DNA from 4 places in the Bradyrhizobium ferriligni genome. Region 2 is predicted to be linked to each of the others. Evidence: riboswitches for the same ligand, from Rfam matches in the RefSeq annotation. Region 2 holds a riboswitch; each other region holds the start of a gene.
What was found. Region 2 has a riboswitch for cobalamin ahead of AC1VNY_RS30420 (TonB-dependent receptor). Riboswitches for the same ligand answer to the same signal wherever they lie in the genome.
Positions count from the first base shown of each region.

Region 1 (5,771 bases), on a different contig from region 2:
AACCGTATGGCCGCCGCCGAAGTCAAAAAACTTGTGGTGGGTTTTGTAGCCAGTAATCGCGTTGTTCATCAACCCGAACAGCACAGGATCCGAGAGCAGCTGGGAAGCCGCGCTTCGTACCTCGGGGGAAAGGCTCTTGTCGTCCACCATACTCACGAGCTTTTCCCGGGTCAGATCGCCATTTCCAAAGAAAACGTCCTGGTTCTTGTTGATCGTGTTTAGTGTGCCCAGTTCGTCTCGAGTGAGACTCATCGATGACGAAGCGACCTGCAGGAAGTCCTCTTTGTGGACCTGATCTATCGAGCCGCCGTACAACTGCTTCCATTGATTCGGGTGGTCGAGAAAATATTGAGCCGCCGCGAGGACCTGTGGGGGGCATTTGCCAATGTCGGCGTTGCCGTCCACGATGTGCCTGAAATCCGCAAGGCTCAAGTTCTTGGGCAGGTTATCGGAATATCGGTAGAGTTCGCGCAAGGCATCGGTCAGGTTCATGACCGATGGCTCACCGTTCCCGGTACCGTCGGATGGGATGTAGTTCTGCTCGTAGGTCCGCGCCCGCTGCTCCTGGAACGCGGCAACTTGAGGGTGATGGTCGGAAAAGTCGCAGAGATCGCCCGCTTTGATCCTGCCGCCACAGCGGCCGTCGCCTTGCGAACCGATCGCATAGAAGAGCTCCGGGTCCTGTTGCAGTGCCTCGATCGCCGCCTTTAGATCCGGCGGTGTCGAGGGATCGTCGGCCAAATCTCCCAGAGACTTCCAATCAAGCGGGCATTTGTCCTTGTGGCGGTTCAGCACAGAGACAATCTGCAGTTCCGCATTAGTCAGCGTGCCACCGTTCCAGGTGATCCTTGAGCTTTGTACGGGCGCTTCCGCAATGATCGGGCTGCCGGCAGCACAGGACGGCTGTGGGTCATCCTGATATGCATCCAAGGCTGCCCTTATCTCTGGTGGCAGGATATTCCGCGCCTCCTGCGTGAGTTCCTCCGTCAGTTGCTTGGTTGATTCTGTGGGGGCCGGCTCCTGCGGTGCTGAATGATCGCTGGTCGTGTCTTTCGACGAGAGGCTGGCCAGCATCGCCTGAAAGCTGGAAAAGTCCTGCGCCGAAGAGGGCGGGGCGGGCATTCCGGAGAAAGCCACAGTTGAGTTGGCGGTTGGCGATAGGTCGACTGACATTACACGTCCTCCGATATAAGAGTGCACCACAAGACGGTCACCAGCGCGGCCCGAGATCGCGACGAACAAGGAGTGTTGATCGGCAGAGTTCAACAGGTCCTACCACTTGCGTCCTGTTGCTCAGTGCGCCTTCAGCGCTCAGTTCCGCGACTATCCATGGGAACACCGCCGTCTAGATATTCACGCCGTATGATAAAACGGACAACCTTTCGAGAAGCTGACGGCGCTCAGATGATTTCAAGGCGATTGATGAAATAGCCTTGCAAGCAAGGAGCCTGGACGTATTTCAATGCCGGTGCCAGCTTCGTTTGGTTGCGTTCACCTGGCCTGGTGCCATGTCAGCGAGTTAAGCTCCTGATCCAGAACCGTGTAACTGTAAGGCATCGATGGCAGCGTCAGCGGCGCGTCGAGCGTCCTGACGACGTCAGGCAGGTGAAAACAGTAACACATAGCACTTTCTTCAAGATGACAGTCTCCGAGATCGGATGAGTATGCCTGCTATTTTTCACAACAGGATCGACACCAAAATTCGTCCCAAATTTAGAGGCCGATGCTTCTTCCTAAATGGAAGCCAGCCGCGATCATCAGGTAACGAACGCTCGTCAGCTTTCGGTCAGCTCGCTTCTCTAAAGAGTTGGCCCATTCGCGCTCACGAACGCTGCCAATCTTATCACGCGACAGAAACGGTTCTTCTCATGTTGCCTGCCGTTATGCGCAAACTTAACGGAAACTAGAAAGGCAGCCCAACGGCTTCTCCAATCATCTGCAGCGGAAGTGACAGGGCGATAGAGTGGTCCGGGCGGTCGGTATGTTTTTGCCTTCTCAATCTAGATCTCTCCAGTTGACGAATCCCGGCGAGTAGTGCCTATCTCTAGCTAGTCACGGTCTTCCGCTCCCCACACCTTGTAGGTCGGAAGCTAAGAGGGAACCCGGTGCGCCAACACGGCAACTCCGGGGCTGCCCCCGCAACTGTAAGCGGCGAGCGGTTGTCATCATGGTCACTGGCGCGACACAGCGCCGGGAAGGCCGACGGCCGCAGTGACCCGCGAGCCAGGAGACCTGCCGCGACCGAACGAAAGTCCTCGGGCGGGGTGCCCCGGTGGGTCGCTTGCAGCCGGGGACATTTGCCCGGATTCCTCGCAAGTCGTCCGCGCGGCCCACGCCTAACATCGCGGGGTTGCCGATGTCGCCGTCTTACAATTTCGATCAGCAGGGTCATCTCATTGAGCCGTCGCATGTGCGGCCGCGCCCAGCGCAGGCAAGGCCTAACCCGCCTGAGTTGTGTCGTGTGTTGCCGTCGCCGGCTCCGCTGCCGCGCCCCCTTGCGCCATCGCCAAGGCCGGCCGATCTCAAGCTCGATCGGACGCGCGACGACCTGTTGACGCCGTTCGGCAAGCTGACGGTGACCGACCGTTATCTGCTCGCCGGCGAATTGCTCCAGGACATGTTCGCGCGGGTGTCTTGCGCCTTCGCGGATGATGTTGCGCATGCCCAACGTCTCTATGATGCGATGTCTCGGCTGTGGTTCATGCCGGCCACACCGGTGCTGTCCAACGGCGGCACCACGCGCGGTCTGCCGATCTCATGCTTCCTTAACTCGGTGTCGGACTCGCTCGAAGGCATCGTCGGCACCTGGAACGAGAATGTCTGGCTTGCCTCTAACGGCGGCGGCATCGGCACTTACTGGGGCAACGTTCGCTCGATCGGCGAGAAGGTGAAGGGCGGCGTTACCTCAGGTATCATCCCGTTCATCCACGTCATGGACGGCCTGGCATTGGCGATCAGCCAGGGCTCGTTGCGGCGCGGCTCTGCGGCGGTCTATCTCGATATCCACCATCCCGAGATCGAGGAGTTTCTCGAGATCCGCAAGGCGTCCGGCGACTTCAACCGCAAGAGTCTCAACCTGCACCACGGGATCAACGTTACCGACGCGTTCATGCGTGCCGTGGGCGCCGGCACCGCGTTCGCTCTGCGCAGCCCGAAGACCAACGATGTCATCCGCGAGATCGACGCCCGCCAGCTGTGGCAACGCATCCTGGAGAACCGGCTGCAGACCGGCGAGCCTTATCTGTTGTTTATCGACACCGTGAACCGATCGCTCCCCAAGCACCAGCGCGAGCTCGGCCTCAAGGTCTCTACCTCCAACCTGTGCAGCGAAATTACCCTGCCGACCGGCATCGATCATCGCGACGAGGACCGCACCGCGGTGTGCTGCCTGTCGTCGCTCAACCTCGAGACCTGGGACCAGTGGAATGAGAAGCCAGGCTTCATCGAGGACGTCATGCGCTTCCTCGACAACGTGCTGACCCACTTCATCACGGTGGCGCCGGACGGCATGAAGCGTGCCCGCTACGCCGCCTTGCGTGAGCGCTCCGTCGGCCTCGGCGTCATGGGCTTCCATTCGTTCCTGCAGGCCAAGGGCATTCCGATGGAAAGTGTCGTGGCCAAGTCGTTCAATCTGAACATGTTCCGGAAAATCCGTCGCGATGCCGACGCGGCATCCGTGACGCTCGCGCGCGAGCGTGGGCCGTGCCCGGATGCACTGGAACGCGGTGTGATGGCGCGCTTCAGCCATAAGATCGCGATCGCGCCAACCGCCTCGATCAGCATCATCTGCGGCGGGACCAGCGCTTGCGTCGAGCCGATCCCGGCCAACATCTACACCCATAAGACCTTGTCCGGTGCCATCTCGGTGCGTAATCCGCATCTCGCCAAGCTGCTGGCCGCCAAGGGCGTAGATACTTCGGCGACCTGGCAGTCGATCATCGCGCACGAGGGTTCGGTCGCCCATCTCGACATCCTGTCGGAGCACGAGAAAGCGGTCTTTCGTACCGCCTTCGAAATCGACCAGCGCTGGATCGTCGAGCTTGCCGCCGACCGCGCCGCGTTCATTTGCCAGAGCCAGTCGATTAACCTCTATCTACCGGCTGACGTCGATAAGTGGGACCTTCACATGCTGCATTGGACGGCATGGAAGCGCGGGGTGAAGAGCCTCTACTACTGCCGTTCAAAATCGATCTCGCGGGCGGCGTTCGCCGGCGACATCGCTGACGGCGACAAAGCGGCGCCGCCGCAGCCGCGCGCTGACTATGAGGAGTGCCTCGCATGTCAGTGATCGATCTCTCATCCGTCGATCCACGCACACTGATCGGCAAACGGTGCGTCGGCCTCCTCGATTCGACCGGCAGCTATGACGTCGATCGCTATGCCTGGGCTTACGAGTTCTGGAAGCGCCAGCAGCAGACCCATTGGATGGGCGAGGAGGTGCCGCTTGGTGCCGACCTCAAAGATTGGGCGTCGGACCGCGTTACCGACAGCGAGCGCGCGCTGCTCACTCAGATCTTCCGTTTCTTCACTCAATCGGACATCGAAGTCGGCGATAACTATCTTAAGCGCTACATCCCGATCTTCCAGCCGCTCACCGTCCAGATGATGATGGCGGCCTTCACCAATATGGAGACGGTCCACATCGACGCCTATGCGCTGCTGCTCAAAACGCTCGGCATGCCCAAGACCGAGTTCGAGGCATTTCGCGGCTATTCCGAGATGCGTGCCAAGGCGGACTACATGCACGAGTTCGGCGTTGACACAGTTGCCGATGTCGCCAGGACCTTGGCGATGTTCGGCGCCTTCACCGAAGGCATGGCGTTGTTCGCGAGCTTCGCGATGCTGCTCAATTTCCCCCGCCACAACAAGATGAACGGCATGGGACAGATCGTAAGCTGGTCGGTTCGCGACGAGAGCCTGCATTGTGAGGGCATTATCAAGCTGTTTCACGAATGGAACCGCGAAACCGGCGCGGTGACGCGCTCCGTCCGTGACGATATCGTCGACGTCGCCAAAACCATGGTGAAGCTGGAGGAGAATTTCGTCGACCTCGCCTTCGGCCTCGGCAAGATCGAGGGCATGAGACCTGAGCAGATCCACACTTACGTCCGCTATGTCGCCGACTGGCGACTGACCCAGTTGCGGATTGCCCCGGTCTTCGGCTTCTTCGAAGCCAAGGAGGGCGGGTTTACCCAGCTCAAGGCGCATCCGCTGCCTTGGCTCGTCGAGATTCTCAATGGCGTCGAGCACGCCAATTTCTTCGAGCAGCGCGCCACGGAGTACTCCAAGGCGGCGAGCCGCGGCAGCTGGGACGGCGAAGACGGGGTGTGGGCGGCTTTCGGCCGGACGTAGCCAGACGGAACAGCGCTTTGGAGCTGTCCGCCCGCGCATTTTCGGCTGTTTGCGAAAGGTCGGCTCTGCCGCTGCTTGCGGGGCCGCAGCGGACGTCAAGTGGCATGATCTATGCCGCTCGAAATCATGGTCGCGGCCATCGGGACGGACGTGCCAAAGTGGAGGTGTTGAGCACACCTAAGGGGCCGCCAGTATCGGAGTTTATCAAAAACGCTCCGGGTGAGATGAGCAGAGGCGGCGCGGTATAGGGTAACCGATCGAAGAAAACTGCGCCGTTGATGTGCCGACGCGCAAATGAACGCAATCCCGTTTCACGAGGCGCGCGAGGTAATCGATGTCCACGCGGTTTGCGTTAAGGCCGCCTGCAATGCGGCTTGAGAAGAATTGGTTGCACGCTCGCCGTCCTTTCGGGAAGGGCG
Region 1 covers NZ_JBXEJO010000026.1:32,723-38,493, reverse strand. Annotated here, with positions in the region: gene AC1VNY_RS17185 (HrpF/NolX family T3SS translocon protein) at 1-1,173, opposite strand, end outside; cobalamin riboswitch at 2,039-2,254, shown strand; gene AC1VNY_RS17180 (ribonucleoside-diphosphate reductase subunit alpha) at 2,462-4,288, shown strand; gene AC1VNY_RS17175 (ribonucleotide-diphosphate reductase subunit beta) at 4,279-5,352, shown strand.
Region 1: it holds a riboswitch for cobalamin, as region 2 does, so the genes downstream of both, AC1VNY_RS17180 (ribonucleoside-diphosphate reductase subunit alpha) here and AC1VNY_RS30420 (TonB-dependent receptor) in region 2, are expected to answer to the same signal.

Region 2 (5,771 bases):
CGCCGGCAGCGGCCAGTGCACCATGTGCCCCTGCGGCAGATAGGCAAAGCGCTTCGCACGCTCGCGCAGCGGCAGCGACGCCAGCGGATCGCCGCCGATCCGGATCTCGCCGTCGGAGGGAATCAGCCCGGCCAGTGCACGCAGCAGCGTGGTCTTGCCGGCGCCGTTCGGCCCGACCAGCGCGACCAGATGGCCCGATGGCAGCGACAGCGAGATATCGTGCAGCACCTTGCGGCTGCCGAGCGAGGCATTGAGAGCGGCGGCGGAGAGCAGCGTCATGCCACGCCTCCGCCGAGCGCGCGGCGTTCGCGCATGATCAGAAAGAGGAAGAACGGCACGCCGATGATCGAGGTCAGCACGCCGACCTTGATGTCCGAGGTCGAGGGGATGATACGCACCGCGATATCGGCCGCGAGCAGCAGCGCTGAACCGGTGAGCGCGCTCGGCACCAAGAGCCGTGCCGGATCGTGACCGATCAGCGGACGCATCAGATGCGGCGCGACGAGGCCGATGAAGCCGATCGTGCCGGTGACCGCGACCGCGCCGCCGACGCCGAGCGCCACGCCCGTGATCACGAGGAGCCGCAACCGCCCGACATCGACGCCGAGGCTCTGCGCCGCCTCCTCGCCAAGCGTCAGCGCGCGGAAGGCGCTCGCCTGGCTGAGCAGGATGGCGGCGCCCGCGACGATGAAAGGCAGTGCCAGCGCCACGTGCTGGAAGCTGCGGTCCTCCAGCGAGCCGAGCAGCCAGAACGCGATCTCCAACACCACGAACGGATTGCTCGAGAGATTCATCACCAGCGCCGTCGCCGCCCCCGCAAAGCTCGAGATCGCGAGCCCGGCGAGGATCAGGATCAAGAGCCCGGCATTGCGGCCGGCGATCGCAAGCAGCGCGAACACGGAGCCGAAGGCGGCGACGATCGCCACCACCGGCAGCGCATAGGAGCGCACATCGGCGAGGCCCAGCGCGATCACCAGCACTGCGCCGAAGGCCGCCGATTGCGGCGCGCCGAACAGCGACGGCGAGGCCAGCGGATTACGCAGCAGCCCTTGCAGCGCCGCGCCTGACAGCCCGAGAATAGCGCCGATCGCGAATGCCAGGATGGTGCGTGGCAGGCGTATCTCGCGCACGATCACCTGCGCCACATCGCTGCCGCCGCCGAACAGCGCCTCGATCACCGCAAGCGGCGACAGCCGCACCGGCCCGATGCCGAGCGAGATCACCAGCAGCAGGACCACGAGGGCAAGCAGCGCCGCGGTGGCGCCCCACCGGCGTCGCGCCGCGACCTCGGCCGCCAAGGCAAAATCCTGCACGCTCATTGAATCCATGCTCTTACAGCGATCGCCGTGGCAGACAAGCGACACTCGACAAAAACCGTGGCCGCCCGGCCGTCGCCTGACTTCCGCCGGATTGACTTTGCTGCCCGGCCGAACCCTAGATGAACATGACGGTTCTTTCATGAGATGAAAAGGGAATGCGGTGCGGGGAAACTTCCCCAACGCCGCGGCTGCCCCCGCAACTGTATGCGGTGAATCCTTCGTCACAGGCCACTGGGAATCTCGGTCCTGGGAAGGCGACGAAGGGTAACGACCCGCGAGCCAGGAGACCTGCCGTCAGCCGTGGTCACACGCGAGGATGCCGGTCGGGGAGTACAGGCATGAGCTTCACCTGATGCCGTGAGCACGATGGTGAGACTGGTTCGCGGTGACGTGCCACTGACGTTGCCGAGGCCTCGCTTATGTTCTCCTTCCCTCTCGATCGGCGGCACCGCGCGCTTCTGCTCGCGTCGACGGTGATCGCGCCGGCTATCCTTGTCCCCGCCGCGCGGGCGCAGCAGGCGCCCGCTCCCGATCAGCTGCCGGCGATCGAAGTCACCAAGCCGGGCGACCAGAACGTCACGCGCGCCAGGCCGGCCGCCGACGAAGCGCCGGCGCCGCGCCGCCCGGCGCCGGGCACCACGCAGAGTAACAATACGGGCAGCGGCAGCGGATCTGGCACGACAGGAACCGGCGTGGCCACCGGAACGGGTGGCAGCGGTAGCGGCCGCCAGTTCGCCGGCATTGTCGGCGCCTCCTCGGCCGTGATCACCGCCGACGACATCGCGCATTCGCCGGTGCAGTCGTTGCCCGAGATCCTCGCGCAGGTGCCGGGCGTGCAGTTGCAAACCCCCTATGGCGGGCCGAATGGCGCCAAGACCTCGGTCGACCTGCGCGGCTTCGGCGCATTCGCGACCGACAACACCCTCTTCCTGCTCAACGGCCGCCGCCTCAACGACGTCGACAAGGCCGGCTTCGACCTCACCACGATCCCGCTCGATTCCATCGAGCGCATCGAGATCACGCGCGGCAACAGCGGCGCGGTGCTCTACGGCGACAACGCGGTGGGCGGCGTGGTCAACATCATCACCAAGACCGGTGTCGGCGGCCCGCCGACGACGATGCGGGCCGAGGGCGGATACGGCTCGTTCAACACCCGCATGGCCGCGGTCTCCGCTGCGCTCAATTCCGGACCGTGGTCCACCTCGTTCTACGGCAACGGCATCAAGTCCGACGGCTACCGCGTCAACAATGCGCTCGACCAGCGCAACGCCGTCGGCAACATCAACTACACCACGCCTGATCTCACCGCCTTCCTCACCGTCACCGGCAGCGACCAGAGGCTCGGCCTACCCGGCGGACGGCTGGTCGATCCGTCGATCGGCGTCAACGAACTGCTCACCGATCGCCGCGGGGCCGCGACGCCCTTCGACTATGCCAACCAGCAAACCGCCAGCGTCACCGCCGGCTTCACCAGGACGCTGATCAACGGCGTCGACCTGATCGTCGACGGCGGCTGGCGGCAGCGCGAGACGCAGAGCGGCTTCTTCGGCAAGGTGCCGACCATCAGCTTCGCTTCGACCTACAATGACGCCGCGCTGCAGACCTGGTCGCTCACGCCGCGGCTCAGCGTCAAGAATGTGATGCTGGGGATGCCGTCGACGATCCTGACCGGCATCGACTATTACGATTCGACCTTCCGCGAGGCGCGCGGCGCCTATCAGGGCGTCGACCCGTTCCACATCTACAATATCGAGCAGCAGAGCGTGGCCGGGTACTGGCAGCACACGATCGGCGTGCTGCCGACGACCGACTTCTCCTACGGCGCGCGTGTGCAGAACACCAGCGTCTCGGCGCGCGATCGCTACGACCCGAGCGCGCCGTTCGCGTTCGACGCGCAGGCTGCGCCGCTCGACAGCAACGAGACGCAATACGCGCTGCATGTCGGCGTCGAGCATCGCCTGACCGACACCTTCTCGGTGTTCGGCCGCGCGGCACGCGCATTCCGCACGCCTGATGTCGACGAACGCGTCGCGTCGGGTCCGTCATTCGACCCGCTGACCTTCGCCCCGATCCCGCAGACCTTCCAGCTCAAGACCCAGACCTCGCAGGACGTCGAGGGCGGCTTTCGCGTCAGGACCAACCGCTTCCAGGTCCAGACCAGCGTCTATCTGATGGATCTCGACAACGAGATCCACTTCAACCCGGTGCTGTTCTTCAACACCAACCTCGACCCCACCCGCCGCTATGGCTCGGAGACCAGCGCGGCGCTCAAGGTCAGCGACAGCGTCACCCTGCGCGGCGGCATGGCGATCACCCGCGCGGTGTTCCGCGAAGGCATCTGGGTCGGCAACGACGTGCCGCTGGTGTCGCGCTACACCGGCAATCTCGGCGTCACCTGGAATATCTGGCAGAACTATCTGGTGTTCGACGCCACGGTGCGGGCCTGGAGCGCGCGCATCATGGACAACGACCAGGCCAACACCCAGAGCCGGATTCCCGGCAACGCCACCGCCGACATCAAACTGAGCGGGCAGTATGACCGCTTCTTCTGGTCGCTGAGCGTGAACAACCTGTTCAACGCGCTCTACTACGACTACGCCATCGCGAGTACGTTCACGGAGGGCCGCTTCTCGGCCTATCCGCTGCCCGGCCGCACCTACATGGTAAAGGCCGGCGCGGCGTTTTAGAGCTGTCCAGTGGGGCGAGGTTTGACCCCGCCGTACCCTCTCATCACGTTACAAGCGTCCGCAAACTGGAGTAGAATTCCGCCAGCTGATTTGACCCGTGCAGGGGAAACGCATGGCCAAGGCCGGAAAGACGAGCAAGGACGGCGCCAAGACCAAAGACAAGACCGACGACAAGTCGAAGAAGCCTCCGCCGCCCGCAGCGCTGCAGGACGATGACTATTACGAGGACGGCGACATCGCCACGCCGAAGCTCGACCGCTACGGCAATGATGACGAGCCATTGTAGGGTTAACGCAACAATTCATTCCCCACGTCGTCCCGGCGAAAGCCGGGACCCATTACCACAGGATTGAGTTGTTGAAGCACCCTGTGGCCCAACGCTGCGCAACAATTAATGTCTGTGGTTATGGGTCCCGGGTCGCGCTTCGCTTGCCCGGGACGACGGGTTGGAGTTAACCGAATTCCTCGCCCTCGATCGCCTTGATGCTGCCGCGATCGAGCAGATGCGCGCCAAAGCCGCCGCGCGCCAGCGATGAGGCGATCTGCGGTGATGCCAGCAGCAACGCCGTGGTCATCGCCAGCGGCACGGCACTGAGCCAGTCGAGCCGCACCGGCGTCAGCTCTTCGCTGCTTCCCCGATAGTGCCCTTCGCCCGTGGCGATCCGGCCGCATTCCCGGATCAGGTCACGCCGTGTGCCATCGCGCGACGCACTGCCGAGCAGCGCCTGCATCGCCAGATGCGTCCGCACCCCGGCGCGGCCCTCGGGCAGCGGCGCCGGGGTCTCGCCGCGCGAGACACGCAGCAGCAAGTCGACCAGATCGACGCCCGACTGAAAGGCGTTCATCGGCTCGACCAGCCGCGGGTTGCAGTCGATCAACAGCGGCGTTGCGCTGTCGAGCGGCATGATGACGTCGACCGAGAGCGCGCCGTGCCAACCAAGATGCGCGCCGATGGTCTCGAGGCCGGCGCGGATCGCCGGCCTGCTCACGCTCTCCTTGATCGCCTCGCCACCGCCCACACCGGCCGCAATCTGGCGGTAGGCATGGAAGCCGACAAGCGTGCCGTGGCAGAACACCGACTGCGCCTTCTCGACCGTGCCGGTGATCAGATCCTGCGCCAGCACCTCGCCGGCGAAATCGTCCGCGGACTCGAGGTCGTAGAGCGCGCGATTGAGATCACCAGCGTCGCGCACGAACCAGACGCCGCGGCTGGCGGTGCCGACCGACGTCTTGACCACGGATGGAAACCGCACCGCCTCGCGCAGTTCCTCGGCCGAGTTCACGATCCGGGTCGGCGGCTGCGGCAGGCCGAGCCGGTCGAGCAGGCGGCTGCAGCCGGCCTTGCTGTGCACGGCGCGATAGCTGGCGAAATCCGGCAGCGCGAGGCCGGAACGTGATGCCAGCCCCGCCGCGGCGCGGGCGAACAGAAAGCCCTGTTCATGGGTCGGCAGCAGCACATCGAAATGCCGCGAGGCCAACAGGCGCTCGACGAAGCGCAGGAAGCCGGCCGGATCTGACCGCAGCGGCGGACAATGGTGGTATTTGCGGACGAAGCGGGAGTAGCGCGCTAGGCACCAGCGCGAGGGGTCGCAAACCTCGACGTGATGGCCGGCCAGCCCCAGGATCGTGATCGCCTCGCGGCCGGAGGTGCTGGAGCCCTCTGACACAAGCACCTGGAGCGGCTTTTTGGCGTCGATCATGACCGATCATCGCCGTGCCGCCGCGCTTTGTCGCCGCATTTAATGCCGCATGTGTCGATCCGGCA
Region 2 covers NZ_JBXEJO010000061.1:624-6,394, forward strand. Annotated here, with positions in the region: gene AC1VNY_RS30410 (ABC transporter ATP-binding protein) at 1-279, opposite strand, end outside; gene AC1VNY_RS30415 (FecCD family ABC transporter permease) at 276-1,319, opposite strand; cobalamin riboswitch at 1,432-1,629, shown strand; gene AC1VNY_RS30420 (TonB-dependent receptor) at 1,739-4,006, shown strand; gene AC1VNY_RS30425 (hypothetical protein) at 4,119-4,292, shown strand; gene AC1VNY_RS30430 (hypothetical protein) at 4,459-5,706, opposite strand.

Region 3 (5,771 bases), on a different contig from region 2:
CGTGACGCTGTCCGGCGGCCAGCGCCAGCGCATCGCGATCGCGCGCGCGATTCTGCGCGATGCGCCGCTGCTGCTGCTCGACGAGGCGACCTCGGCGCTCGACGCCGAGAGCGAGACGCTGGTGCAGACCGCGCTGGAGGAGTTGATGCGCCACCGCACCACGCTGGTGATCGCGCATCGGCTGGCGACCGTCTTGTCCTGCGACCGCATCCTGGTGATGGACCAGGGCAGGATCGTCGAGCAGGGCACCCACGCCGAACTGGTCGCCGCGGGCGGCCTCTACGCCCGGCTGGCGCGGCTGCAGTTCGAGGGGATTTGAGCGAATTGGGCCTCGGCGCGCTCCGCCTATGCGATTCCTATGCGATCGGGCGCGCGCTCCCCTCGAAAATCTATTCCCGCGCAACGATAGTCGCGCCGCGCCCGACCTCCCTCGACAGCCGAACGAGGTCCGGCGCGCGGGGTGTTCGACTGATGCGCGAGAATGCGACCGAACCGGAGAGCAAGCTGCTTTGTGCCTGGCAGCTTGCCGTGCTGCGCTTCGCAGTGACGCTTGACGACGACGATCGGATGCACGCGCTCGGTGTGGCCGGCGAGGTCGACCGGCTGGGCAGCGCGGCCGATGACGCCTTCCACTTCTTCCGCAGGACGACCGCAGAGCTGTGCGCGGCGATCTCCGGTCAAAGCGCGGATCAGGATGCCGTCATCCGGCGGTTCCTGGCGCAGATCGACAATGTCAGGCTCAAGCGCGCGGTCGAGGCGGCGATCGCCAACGACCGCACGCCGCCGAAACTCGTGGCGAGCCGCGTGAAGCCCGGCCCCGATCTCTGGCGCGGGCTGCCGTCGCGGCGTGCAACCGGAACGTAGGAAGGGCCTCACTCTGCAATCGCCATCACGGCGCGGCGGATATTCCGTCACAGCATGTCGCCACAACCCTGGCCGGCTTGCTGCGATCAGTGCGATGCGCTTCTCTGTGCTCGACAGGAGACCGGTCGGTTTCGGAATGCGGGGAGTGGCGAGATGGGTGGCTTGGTGATCAGCGGCGGCCGGGTGGTGGATCCGGCCAGCGGGATGGACGCGATCGGCGATGTGGCTGTGGTCGACGGCAAGATCGCCGCGGTCGGCAGCGGCCTCGGCGGCGCCGAGCGGCAGATCGACGCGACCGGGCTCGTGGTGGCGCCGGGTTTCATCGACCTGCACGCGCATGGCCAGACCATTCCGGCCGACCGCATGCAGGCCTTCGACGGGGTGACGACCTCGCTCGACCTCGAGGCCGGCGTGCTGCCGGTCGCGTCCTGGTACAAGCGCCAGGCCGAGAAGGGCAGGGTGCTGAACTACGGCGCCGCCGCCAACTGGGCCTTCGCGCGCATCGGTGCGATGACCGGTTCGAATTCGGAAAGCTCGCTGGAATCGTTTGGCGCCGCGATGCGCGATCGCCGCTGGATCGAAAACGTCGCGACCGAAGGCGAGGTCGGCGGCATCCTCGACCGCCTCGCGATCGGCCTGAACGAGGGCGGTATCGGCATCGGCATTCTCAACGCCTATGCGCCGGGCGCCGGCGTGCAGGAATTGACCGCGGTGTGCCAGCTCGCGGCCACGCATGCGGTGCCGACCTTCACCCACGTCGCCTACATGTCGCGGATCGATCCCGAGAGCGCGGCCGAGGCCTATATCCGCCTGATCGGGTATGCCGGCGCCACCGGCGCGCATATGCACATCTGTCATTTCAACTCGTCGAGCAAGACGGATATCGAACGCTGTGTTGCGCTGATCGCGAAAGCGCAGGCGCAGGGCCTGCCGATCACGGTGGAGGCCTATCCCTACGGAACCGGCTCGACCGTGCTGGCGGCGACCTTCTTCAGCGATCCGAAGTTCGAGGAGCGCAACGGCCTCGGTTATGATTCGGTGCAGCGCGTGACCGATGGTCACCGTTTCGGCAGCCGCGAGGAGTTGCTGGCGGCACAGGCCGAAGAGCCCTCGACCTTGGTGCTGTGGCACGTGCTCGACATCGAGAACAACGCGCATCATCGCGATCTGCTCGACATGGCGGTGCTGTATCCGGGCGGCGCGATCGCCTCCGATGCGATGCCGTGGACGCTGTCGGACGGCCGCCCCTACACCGGCGACGCCTGGCCGCTGCCCGACGATGCCACCTCGCATCCGCGTTCGGCGGGCTGTTTCACCCGCTTCATCCGCGAATGGGTGCGCGAGCGCAAGAAAGTGTCGCTGCTCGAGGGCATCCGCAAATGCGCGCTGATCCCGGCCGAGATCCTGTCGGCGAGCACGCCGGCGATGCGGGCCAAGGGCAGGCTGCAGGTCGGCGCCGACGCCGATGTCGTGGTCTTCGACTTCGAGACGCTGAGCGATCGCGCGACCTTCTCCGCGATGAATCGTCCGGCGGAGGGCGTGCGGCATCTCGTGGTCAGCGGCCAGCCGCTGATCAGCGATGGTGTGCTCGATGTCGCGGCGCGTCCCGGCCGGCCGGTGCGCCGGCCCGTCGCCGGGGGCTGAGGTGCCGGTCCCGATCCTGCTGGTCGCGGGCTTCCTCGGGGCGGGCAAGACCACGGTCGTCAACCATCTGCTGGCGCATGCGCAAGGGCGGCGCATCGCCGCCGTGGTCAACGATTTCGGTGCGATCAATATCGACGCGGAGCTGATCGCGGGCGCCAGCGACGGCGTGGTCAGCCTGAGCAACGGCTGCATCTGCTGCACGCTGGAGGGTGACCTGCTGCGCACCCTCGCCACGCTGCTGCGGCGTGATCCGCGTCCCGAATTCATCGTGATCGAGACCAGCGGGATCGCCGATCCCGCCGACATCGTGCGCAACCTGATGGATCCCGTGATCTGGAAGGAGGCGCCGCTGGAGACCGTGCTGTGCGTGGTCGATGCAACGCAGCCTGCGGCGATGCTGAACGATGCGCTGCTGCGCTCGCAGCTGCGGGCGGCGGACGTGGTGGCGCTGAGCAAGGTCGATCTGGCCGATGCCGCCGCGTGCGCCGCGATCCGCGACGCGTTGCGCGCGATTCGTCCCGCGGCCGTGGTGGTTGATGCGTTGCATGGCGAGGTGCCGGCCGCGCTGCTGTTTCCGGCGGATCTCGATCATGTGCCGGCGCCGCGCGAGACCGCGCCGCGACGGCCGGTGTCCGATCGCTTCGAGACGCTGAGCTGGACCTCGGAGCGGCCCGTCGTGCTGCTGCGCCTGCAGCAGGCGATCGGCAGACTGGCGCCGAAGCTGGCGCGGGCGAAGGGATTGTTCGAGACGGTGGAGCAGCCCGGGCGGCTGACGGTGTTTCAACTCGCCGGCGGCCGCGCGACCTTGGCTGCGGGCGGCGTGCCGTCGCCCGGCGTGCCGCGCACGCGCATCGTGTTCATCGCCGAGATGGGTGCGCTCTCGCGAGCGGAGATTGATGAGGTGATGGAGGGATGCGTCGAGTGATCCGTCACCCTGAGGAGCGCGTAGCGCGTCTCGAAGGGTCGACGGCCCGGCTGGTGGCCGTCGATCCTTCGAGACGCCGCTTCGCGGCTCCTCAGGATGACGGGTCTAGGAAGTCTCTGCGTCAGCCATGACATCGCTGTGTCATCGCCGCAGCACCATCCCGCAAAGCATGTGTGCGACAATCGCATCGAATTGACAGCCCTGCCGCCACCACCTATCGTTTTTGCCGACGGTTCCCTTCGGGGATCAAAAGGGAATGCGGTGCGAGGGTAACCCCAATGCCGCAGCTGTCCCCGCAACTGTAAACGGCGAGCCTTTCGTCAATTTGCCACTGGGCTATCAGGCCCGGGAAGGCGTCGACAGGCGATGACCCGTGAGCCAGGAGACCTGCCGTCAGTCGTGGTCACACGCGAGCACATCGGGCGGGGGCGTCCTGGTGGGATCGGAGCACTGCCTTGTGGGCAATGCGCCAGTCCGCGTTCGCGGTGACGTGCCACGTTACCGCGAGTCCTTTCATGTCTCCGTCCTCTCCCGTTGCGCGCAAATGGCGCCTCGGTCTTCTCTGCTCCCTGTCATCGCTGCTGCTGCCGGCCGAAGGCTCGGCACAAACACCTCCTCCAACCAGGCTCGATCCGATCGAGGTCGCGCCTTTCGCTGCGGCAAAGCCGAAGCCTGCGGTGCGCAGCCGTGACGTGGCCGCCGCGGCGCGGCCGCGGCCAAGGCCCGCGACGGCCGCACCAGCCAGCAACACGCCGCGCGCCGCGGCGTCAGGCGCTTCGGGATCGGCATCGCCGACGCTCAACGCCACCACGCAGGGCGGCACCGGCAGCCGGCTCAATCTGACGCCGCTGCAGACGCCCGCCAGCGTCGAGATCATCACGGCGCAGACCATCGCCGAACGCGGCCAGCATAATGTGCTCGATGCCGTCACCCAGGACGCGGCCGGCTTCATCGCAACGCCGGCGCCCGGCAATGGCGGCCTGTCGTTCAGCACCCGCGGCTTTTCCGGCAGCAACTCGGTGATGACGCTGTATGACGGCACGCGTTTCTATATCGGCTCCGGCACGCTGACGTTCCCCTACGACACCTGGTCGACGCAGCGCATCGAGGTGCTGCGCGGGCCGGCCTCGGTGCTATACGGCGAGGGCGCGATCGGCGGCGTCATCAACGTGATTCCGAAGAAACCCCTCAATACGCCTTATAACGAGGCCGAGGTCTCGCTCGACAGCAACATGACGCGGCGGCTCTCGGTGGACAGCACCGGTCCGATCAATCCCAATGTGTCGTACCGCGTCAACGCCACCGGCAACATGTCGGACGGCTGGGTCGATCGCGACAAGACCTCGAATGCGGTGGTCTCCGCCGCCGTGCGGGTGCAGGCGTCGGACAATCTCGCCTTCACGCTGTCGGAGGATTACGGCGACCGCAGTCCGTCGCGTTATTTTGGTACGCCGCTGATCAACGGCTCGATCCAGGACGCGCTGCGCTTCAAGAACTACAACGCATCGGACAGCGCGATCCGCTATCAGGACAGCTGGACCCGGTTCAAGACCGAGTGGGATGTCGCCGACGGCATCAAGGTCAACAACACGCTGTATTACCTGACCAGCGAGCGGCACTGGCGCGACATCGAGAACTACACCTGGAATCCGAAGACCCAGCTGATCGATCGCACGAGCTATATCGAGATCTTCCACGACCAGAAGCAGCTCGGCAACCGGATGGATACGACCGTCAGCGGTCACGTATTCGGACTTGCGAACCAGGTCGTCGCCGGGTTCGACGTCAACCGGATCGACTTCACCCATATCAACAACTCGCCCTATGGCGGCGCGTCGTCGGTCAATCCCTACGTGTTCGATCCGGGATCGTTCTTCGCGACGACGACGGCGACCACGCCGGGCTTCAACGCGATCGTCAATCAATACGCGCTGTTCGCCGAGGATCGGCTCTCGCTGACCGATCAATTGTCGCTCGTCACCGGGGTCAGGTATGACCGCCCCGAGGTCGACCGCACCGACTACAAGACGCCGGCAAACAGTTTTGAGACGACGCTATCGGGCACGAGCTGGCGCGCCGGCCTCGTTTACGAGCCGATCAAGAACCTCGCGTTCTACGGTCAGTATGCGGTCGGCGTCGATCCGGTCAGCAATCTGATCTCGCTGTCGACGACGCAAAAAACCTTCCAGCTTGCGACCGGCAAGCAGACCGAGATCGGGGTCAAGCAGGCGTTCTGGGACGGCCGCGGCGAGTGGACGCTGGCCGCCTACGAGATCGTCAAGACCGGGCTCACGATTCCCGATCCCGGCAATCCCACCGGCGGCCTGGCTTTGCAGAT
Region 3 covers NZ_JBXEJO010000013.1:7,408-13,178, forward strand. Annotated here, with positions in the region: gene AC1VNY_RS09775 (ABC transporter ATP-binding protein/permease) at 1-319, shown strand, start outside; gene AC1VNY_RS09780 (hypothetical protein) at 472-864, shown strand; gene AC1VNY_RS09785 (amidohydrolase family protein) at 1,018-2,508, shown strand; gene AC1VNY_RS09790 (CobW family GTP-binding protein) at 2,510-3,433, shown strand; cobalamin riboswitch at 3,647-3,842, shown strand; gene AC1VNY_RS09795 (TonB-dependent receptor) at 3,949-5,771, shown strand, end outside.
Region 3: it holds a riboswitch for cobalamin, as region 2 does, so the genes downstream of both, AC1VNY_RS09795 (TonB-dependent receptor) here and AC1VNY_RS30420 (TonB-dependent receptor) in region 2, are expected to answer to the same signal.

Region 4 (5,771 bases), on a different contig from region 2:
CACGCTGTCGCCGTCTATCGCAACGCCTCGCGTAAACGGTGCTCAGAAACGTTCTTCACGAACGACTTTCTAATCCCAGGTATATGGGCCGCATATCAGGGCATGATTGAGCTACGCTGAACTTGCGCCTCAACTAGGGTCAGATTTCGGCGGATGTCCTCGCCGTAATCGGACCATCGGCTGTCCTCCTTCCGCTGATGGAGGTCGGCACGTTGCCTAGCAGCGTCGCTCCTCCCGGACATACTTCCGCCCGGCCGCTAAAGGCGGCCGGGCCTTTTTTCACCAGGATCTCTCACGATTATCGAGCCCGCAAATCGTTGACAGGCGGTCGAATTCTCGACCAAGACCAGTCCCAGATCAACGGTCGGCTGGAGCCGATGCGGCGCGTAGTTCGCGGGCCGCGGAGACCATGTTGACCAGCGCGGGGCGAACCTCCTCCCATTTGCGCGTCTTCAGGCCGCAGTCCGGATTGACCCAGAGTTGCGAATCCTGCAGCCGCTTTCGAGCTAAAGCCACGAGCTCTTTCATCTCGCTCGACTCGGGCACGCGCGGAGAATGGATATCGTACACGCCCGGCCCGATTTGATTCGGATATTTGTAGTTCCGGAACGCGTCGAGCAGTTCCATCTTCGAGCGCGAAGTCTCGATCGAGATGACGTCCGCGTCCATTGCAGCAATCGCATCGATGATGTCGTTGAATTCCGAGTAGCACATGTGGGTATGGATCTGGGTTTGATCGGCGACGCCCGATGAGCAGATGCGGAAGCAATCCCCGGCCCACTCGAGATAAGCCGTCCACTCCGATCGACGCGGCGGCAATCCTTCGCGCAGTGCAGCCTCGTCGATCTGGATCATGGCCGCACCAGCATTTTCGAGATCGCCGACTTCGTCTCGGATAGCGAGCGCAATTTGACGACAGACCTCGCCTCGGGGAATATCATCGCGAACAAACGACCAGTTCAAGATCGTCACTGGTCCGGTCAACATCGCCTTCATCGGCTTCTCGGTTAGCGATTGCGCGTACCGCCACCACCCCACGGTGATCGGTTTCGGCCGTGAGACATCGCCAAACAAGATCGGCGGCCGGACACAGCGCGAACCATAGGATTGTACCCAGCCGTTTTTGGTAAATGCGAAGCCGGCGAGTTGTTCGCCGAAGTACTGCACCATGTCATTGCGCTCAAACTCGCCGTGCACGAGCACGTCCAGGCCAATGTCCTCCTGCCAACGTACGGCACGGGCAGTCTCTTCCTTGAGGAACTCGTCGTATTGTCCGTCGCTCATCGCGCCTCGCGCGTGTGCTGCGCGGGCATTGCGGACCTTCGCAGTCTGCGGAAACGAACCGATCGTCGTGGTAGGAAACGCCGGTAGTTTGAAGCGCTTGCGCTGGATCTCGGCACGACTGGCAAATGGACTGGCGCGCCGGCGCGTGGTCCGGTTAATCGCTCTCATCCGGACGGCGACACCGGCATCTTGGATCTTTGGCGAAGTCCCACGATTGGTGGTGGCGCGCTCCGATTCCGCAAGAGCGCCGGCAACATTCTGATCGCCTGCAAGAGCCCGCGCCAAGGTCGCAAGCTCGCGAATCTTCTGAACCGAGAATGCAAGCCAACTCTTGACGTCTGAAGCGAGCTCCGTCTCGAGTTCAACATCGACCGGCACGTGAAGCAGCGAACAGGAGGGAGCGATTTGTATGCGATCCTTGCTGAGCTTCGCGATAGCGGGATCGAGCCGCTGGCGCAGTGCCGACAAATTCGTTCGCCACACATTGCGGCCGTCTATCGCGCCGAGTGACACGACAAGATCACTTCGCTTGGCGGTTATGATCTGGTCCAATAACGCTGGCGACCGAACCAGGTCGACGTGCAGCCCGGCGACAGGCAGGCGCAAGGCGGTGGGAAGATTGTCGCCGAGGCCACCGAAATAGCTGGCGACCATGATCTTGATGGCCGGCCCTTCCTTGGCGAGCCGGTCATAGGCATGTAGCAAGGATTTTCTTGATTCCTCATCCAGATCAAGAACCAGGCAGGGCTCGTCGAACTGAACCCAATTTGCCCCACGTTTGGCCAATTCCTGCAGAACCTCGATATAAACCTGTAGCAGGTCATCCAATAGTGACAGTGGCTGGAACGCAGGATCAGCACTCTTGCCTAGCTTTAGGAATGTGACCGGGCCGATCAGGACAGGGCGAGTCTGAAAGCCAATGGCCTTGGCTTCCTCATACTCCTCGATAGGCTTGCGAGAGGACAGCCTGAAAGTCTGTCCGCGGTGAAATTCCGGGACCATGTAATGGTAGTTGGTGTCGAACCACTTGGTCATCTCCTGCGCGGGTGCGCCATCGCCGCGAGATCCGTGGCCGCAACTCGCACCCCGGCTGTCGTATTGTGAACCGCGTGCCATGGCGAAATACGTCTTGAGGGAAACGGGCTCGGCTTTCGAGGCGTAGACTTCCGGGATGGCGCCGACCATAACACTGGTGTCGAGCACCTGATCGTACAGCGAGAAGTCGTTCGACGGAATGACGGTGACACCGAGGGACTTCTGGCGCGCCCAGTTCGCGGCACGTAGGCCGGCCGCATCCTCGAGCAACTGCTGTTCGCTGGTTCTTCCGGCCCAATAGCTTTCGAGTGCAAATTTGAGCTCGCGCCTTGGACCGATGCGCGGCGTTCCGAGCGTGGCAACCGGAAGTGAGAGAAGAGACATAGCGCTAACCCCGTGTTGGGGGCAAAGGCCGTGGCGGACGCAGGCAGGAGAAGTCGCCCGAGCGACGGCTGCTTGGCGCACCACCGGGACACCCCGCCCGTGGATGAACATATTGTCGGGGCAGGTCTCCTGGCTCGCGGGTCATTGCTGCTGTCCGGCCTTCCCGAAGCCGCGCGGGCTTCAGTGACTTTGTTGGACAGTGGCTCGCCGCTCACAGTTGCGGGGGCAGCGCCGGCATTGGCACCGGCTTCCCTCTTAGCTCCGGATCAAATGGAAACCGGAGAACCTCGACGACTTGGATTATCGGCAAGAGAACTCGGCCGTCAACCTCTCAAATTGGTGCTGCGGCCTCTTACGCGAACGACGCTCCAAGGCCACTCTTGATCGCGACGTGGACGCCACTCTCCAATCATAAGATATCGAAATGGCCATCTCGAAGGCGCGTGGCGTCGGGCGGCGTGTCAGATCTATTGAAGAGACGACGCGGCAGTACCACGCCGAGCGGGACGTTTTCATGCGGCCCGGCTTTCGAACGATTCATCGAGCACGCTTCGATGCCTCCTCCCTTCTCCACCAATAACCATGGATCAGTGTCGAATAGGCGCAAGAGGTATGCGCTAAATCCAGCAGCGTGCTCAGCGAGCATGTCGATGTACGACCAGCCAATCCTGGTAGGCGTTACGCTGATGTTTTAGTGATACTGGCCAAAGCAAGCACATTGAATCACCACAACCACAAGAGAGCCTCGCAATGAAAATTGCTGTTTGGAGCGCCCTCGGCGTCTTTGCTGCTGCCGTCTTTACTGTCGGTCTGTTCGGCTGGATGGCAAGGCCTTTTATGAGCCACCCCGTCAGACAGATGCTCTCGAAAGCGTTGAGTAATTCAAGCCGAAGCTAGTAAGACCTGAGACTTTTCTCTTGCCGGTCGACACGGCTGCGTGGAAGCGCAGTTCCTCTAATGTTGACTGCAATGACGAGCAGGTAGACGACGGCCCATAACATCGCGCGAGCGGAGAATGCTACGTCTCGTCCGCCTGCTTGATCCGTGAAGTTCCTTAACGTCGATTCCAAATCGCTCGCCGCTGAAGGGCGGCTCCGCGTTGATGTAGGCCGCAAAGTGCCAAGCACAACAGGCTTGGGCGCCCTCGACATTCGTAGTAGCGGCGACGCCCCCGGATCACACGGATCGATGGCGGCATACCTGCTCCCAATTGTCGTCAAGACTCCGGCAGCAAGGCATTCGCCCGCACTGTCGAAGATTCAGTGCGTGATAAGAATCATTCTCGGACGTCGTGGCGAATAGGCTGAATGGTAACATTAGAACGTGCGCAGGTCGGTAAGTCGACAAAGACGGCACAAATCTGGCGCGAACTGCCGGTTATTGCCTGGCACGAAGAATGCAAGCCCTTGGCATGTCCAGGCTTCTCCTCCTGGGCGGGTCCAGCATTGCAAATTGAGGCTTTGGCTGACCACTGAAGTTAGCGGCGCGTGACATCGAGGGACGGCGCCTGCTCGTGCGGGACATCGGCAGGCGCCCGCGTCACGTTGCCGCTAACTTCTTGCGATCGCGCATAGCACGTTGAGGAGAACGTCCCCGCTTTGGAATTGACGTGTGGATGATAACCAGATGGGCCGGAAGCAATGAAGAAAATGTCTGGAAGACGCGTGCTTTGGTTCTGTATCGGTCGGTCGCTGATCTGCCTGGCCGGGCTGGCGGCGACGAGCAACAATGTTCGCGCCAACGACCACGCGCTTGTCGAAAGGGTCAAGTCAACGTGGCGAGCGCAAGATGGTGAGACTATAGAACAAATCATCTCCATGGTCTCGAAGGTGGCTCACTTTGTGCCTCGATCATGGGGAGTCGCCGAAGGAATTGACCGAACAGAGTATGTCTATTTTTCATGGACCAGGCACCCGGACAATAGATCAGACGAACAGTACGCTATCACTTGGAAGATCGCGACCGACGGGACGATTAAACTTGCGTCGACATATGCAAAGCCGATTGAGTTGGGCTGGCGTGCCTTGGCGCTCTCGTTGATCGCCAGTGAAGTCACAGATGGCGAAAGGGACGCAAATCTTCACTTTCTGCATGATCCGGCCAACTTCAATTTCGTGACGACTGCGCAAGGCAAGCTCGGCAATCTTCTGCGGCACGGCCGCTGCCATATCATTGAACCCGTTGTAGTTGATTACGTGTCGAAACCGAATGACAAGTCGGCCGAGAAGGGGGATCTGTGGCGCGTTCTGCTTTTGGTGAACTGTAAGATCCCGGGGCCCCATTATTTTACCCACAACGGCGTCATCGCTTTCGAGAAGAGCGAGGGACAAGATTGGGAGCCGCAATCTTTCTTCGCCAAGCGCATCGCGGCCTTTCCTCCAGGCTCCTGGTTCGATCGGATAGAGCCAAGTGAACGGGAAGCAATAGAGAGGACGCGAAAGGCCTCGGCCGATGGTCGCACAAAGCAAGATCGCGGCGCAGCTCCTTGACGCTGAGCGCCTCCGAGGAGCAGCAAAGCACACGCGTTCGGAAGCGCTGACTTGACCTGTTACGCTTTTGCGACAAACCGCGAGCCCCTCGCAGCTCGTCATAGGGTAGCACCGTTGCTCTCGGCCCATTCCGCGAAGCAATCGATGCCATGACCAGGCGACCACGTGCCAGCTTACGAGAGCCGGCTTAGCCCTCCCCGCTCACATGCAGCGAGCGGACGCCAACCTGCGACGCGGCCAGCTCTAGATCCATTCTTCGGGGGAGTTGGCCCAGCGATGCTTGCGGCCCCTGCTCTGACCAGGCGTGCGCGCAGCGCATCGCTTCAACGGACAATGGCACCCGTAGGAGCGTGACGCCGAAGGCGGCACGCGGGAGCGAGTGCAGCGACGAGACCGGTTAAAAGGGTACCCGGGAACGGGGCAGTGATAGCGACGCCGGCATACTTCATGGCGGCGGGCCCCTTTCGCGAGTATCCCCGGCGAGGAGCTCTGCAGCCATGCTGCGATTTATCGACCGCAGAATTGGGACGGAAGATCGAGATTTCCTCACGCGCATTCGTTTGCGCGTCGTAAATCCCG
Region 4 covers NZ_JBXEJO010000021.1:13,535-19,305, reverse strand. Annotated here, with positions in the region: gene AC1VNY_RS14535 (transposase) at 1-73, shown strand, start outside; gene metE (5-methyltetrahydropteroyltriglutamate--homocysteine S-methyltransferase) at 358-2,703, opposite strand; cobalamin riboswitch at 2,806-3,008, opposite strand; gene AC1VNY_RS14525 (nodulate formation efficiency C protein) at 4,344-5,192, shown strand.
Region 4: it holds a riboswitch for cobalamin, as region 2 does, so the genes downstream of both, metE (5-methyltetrahydropteroyltriglutamate--homocysteine S-methyltransferase) here and AC1VNY_RS30420 (TonB-dependent receptor) in region 2, are expected to answer to the same signal.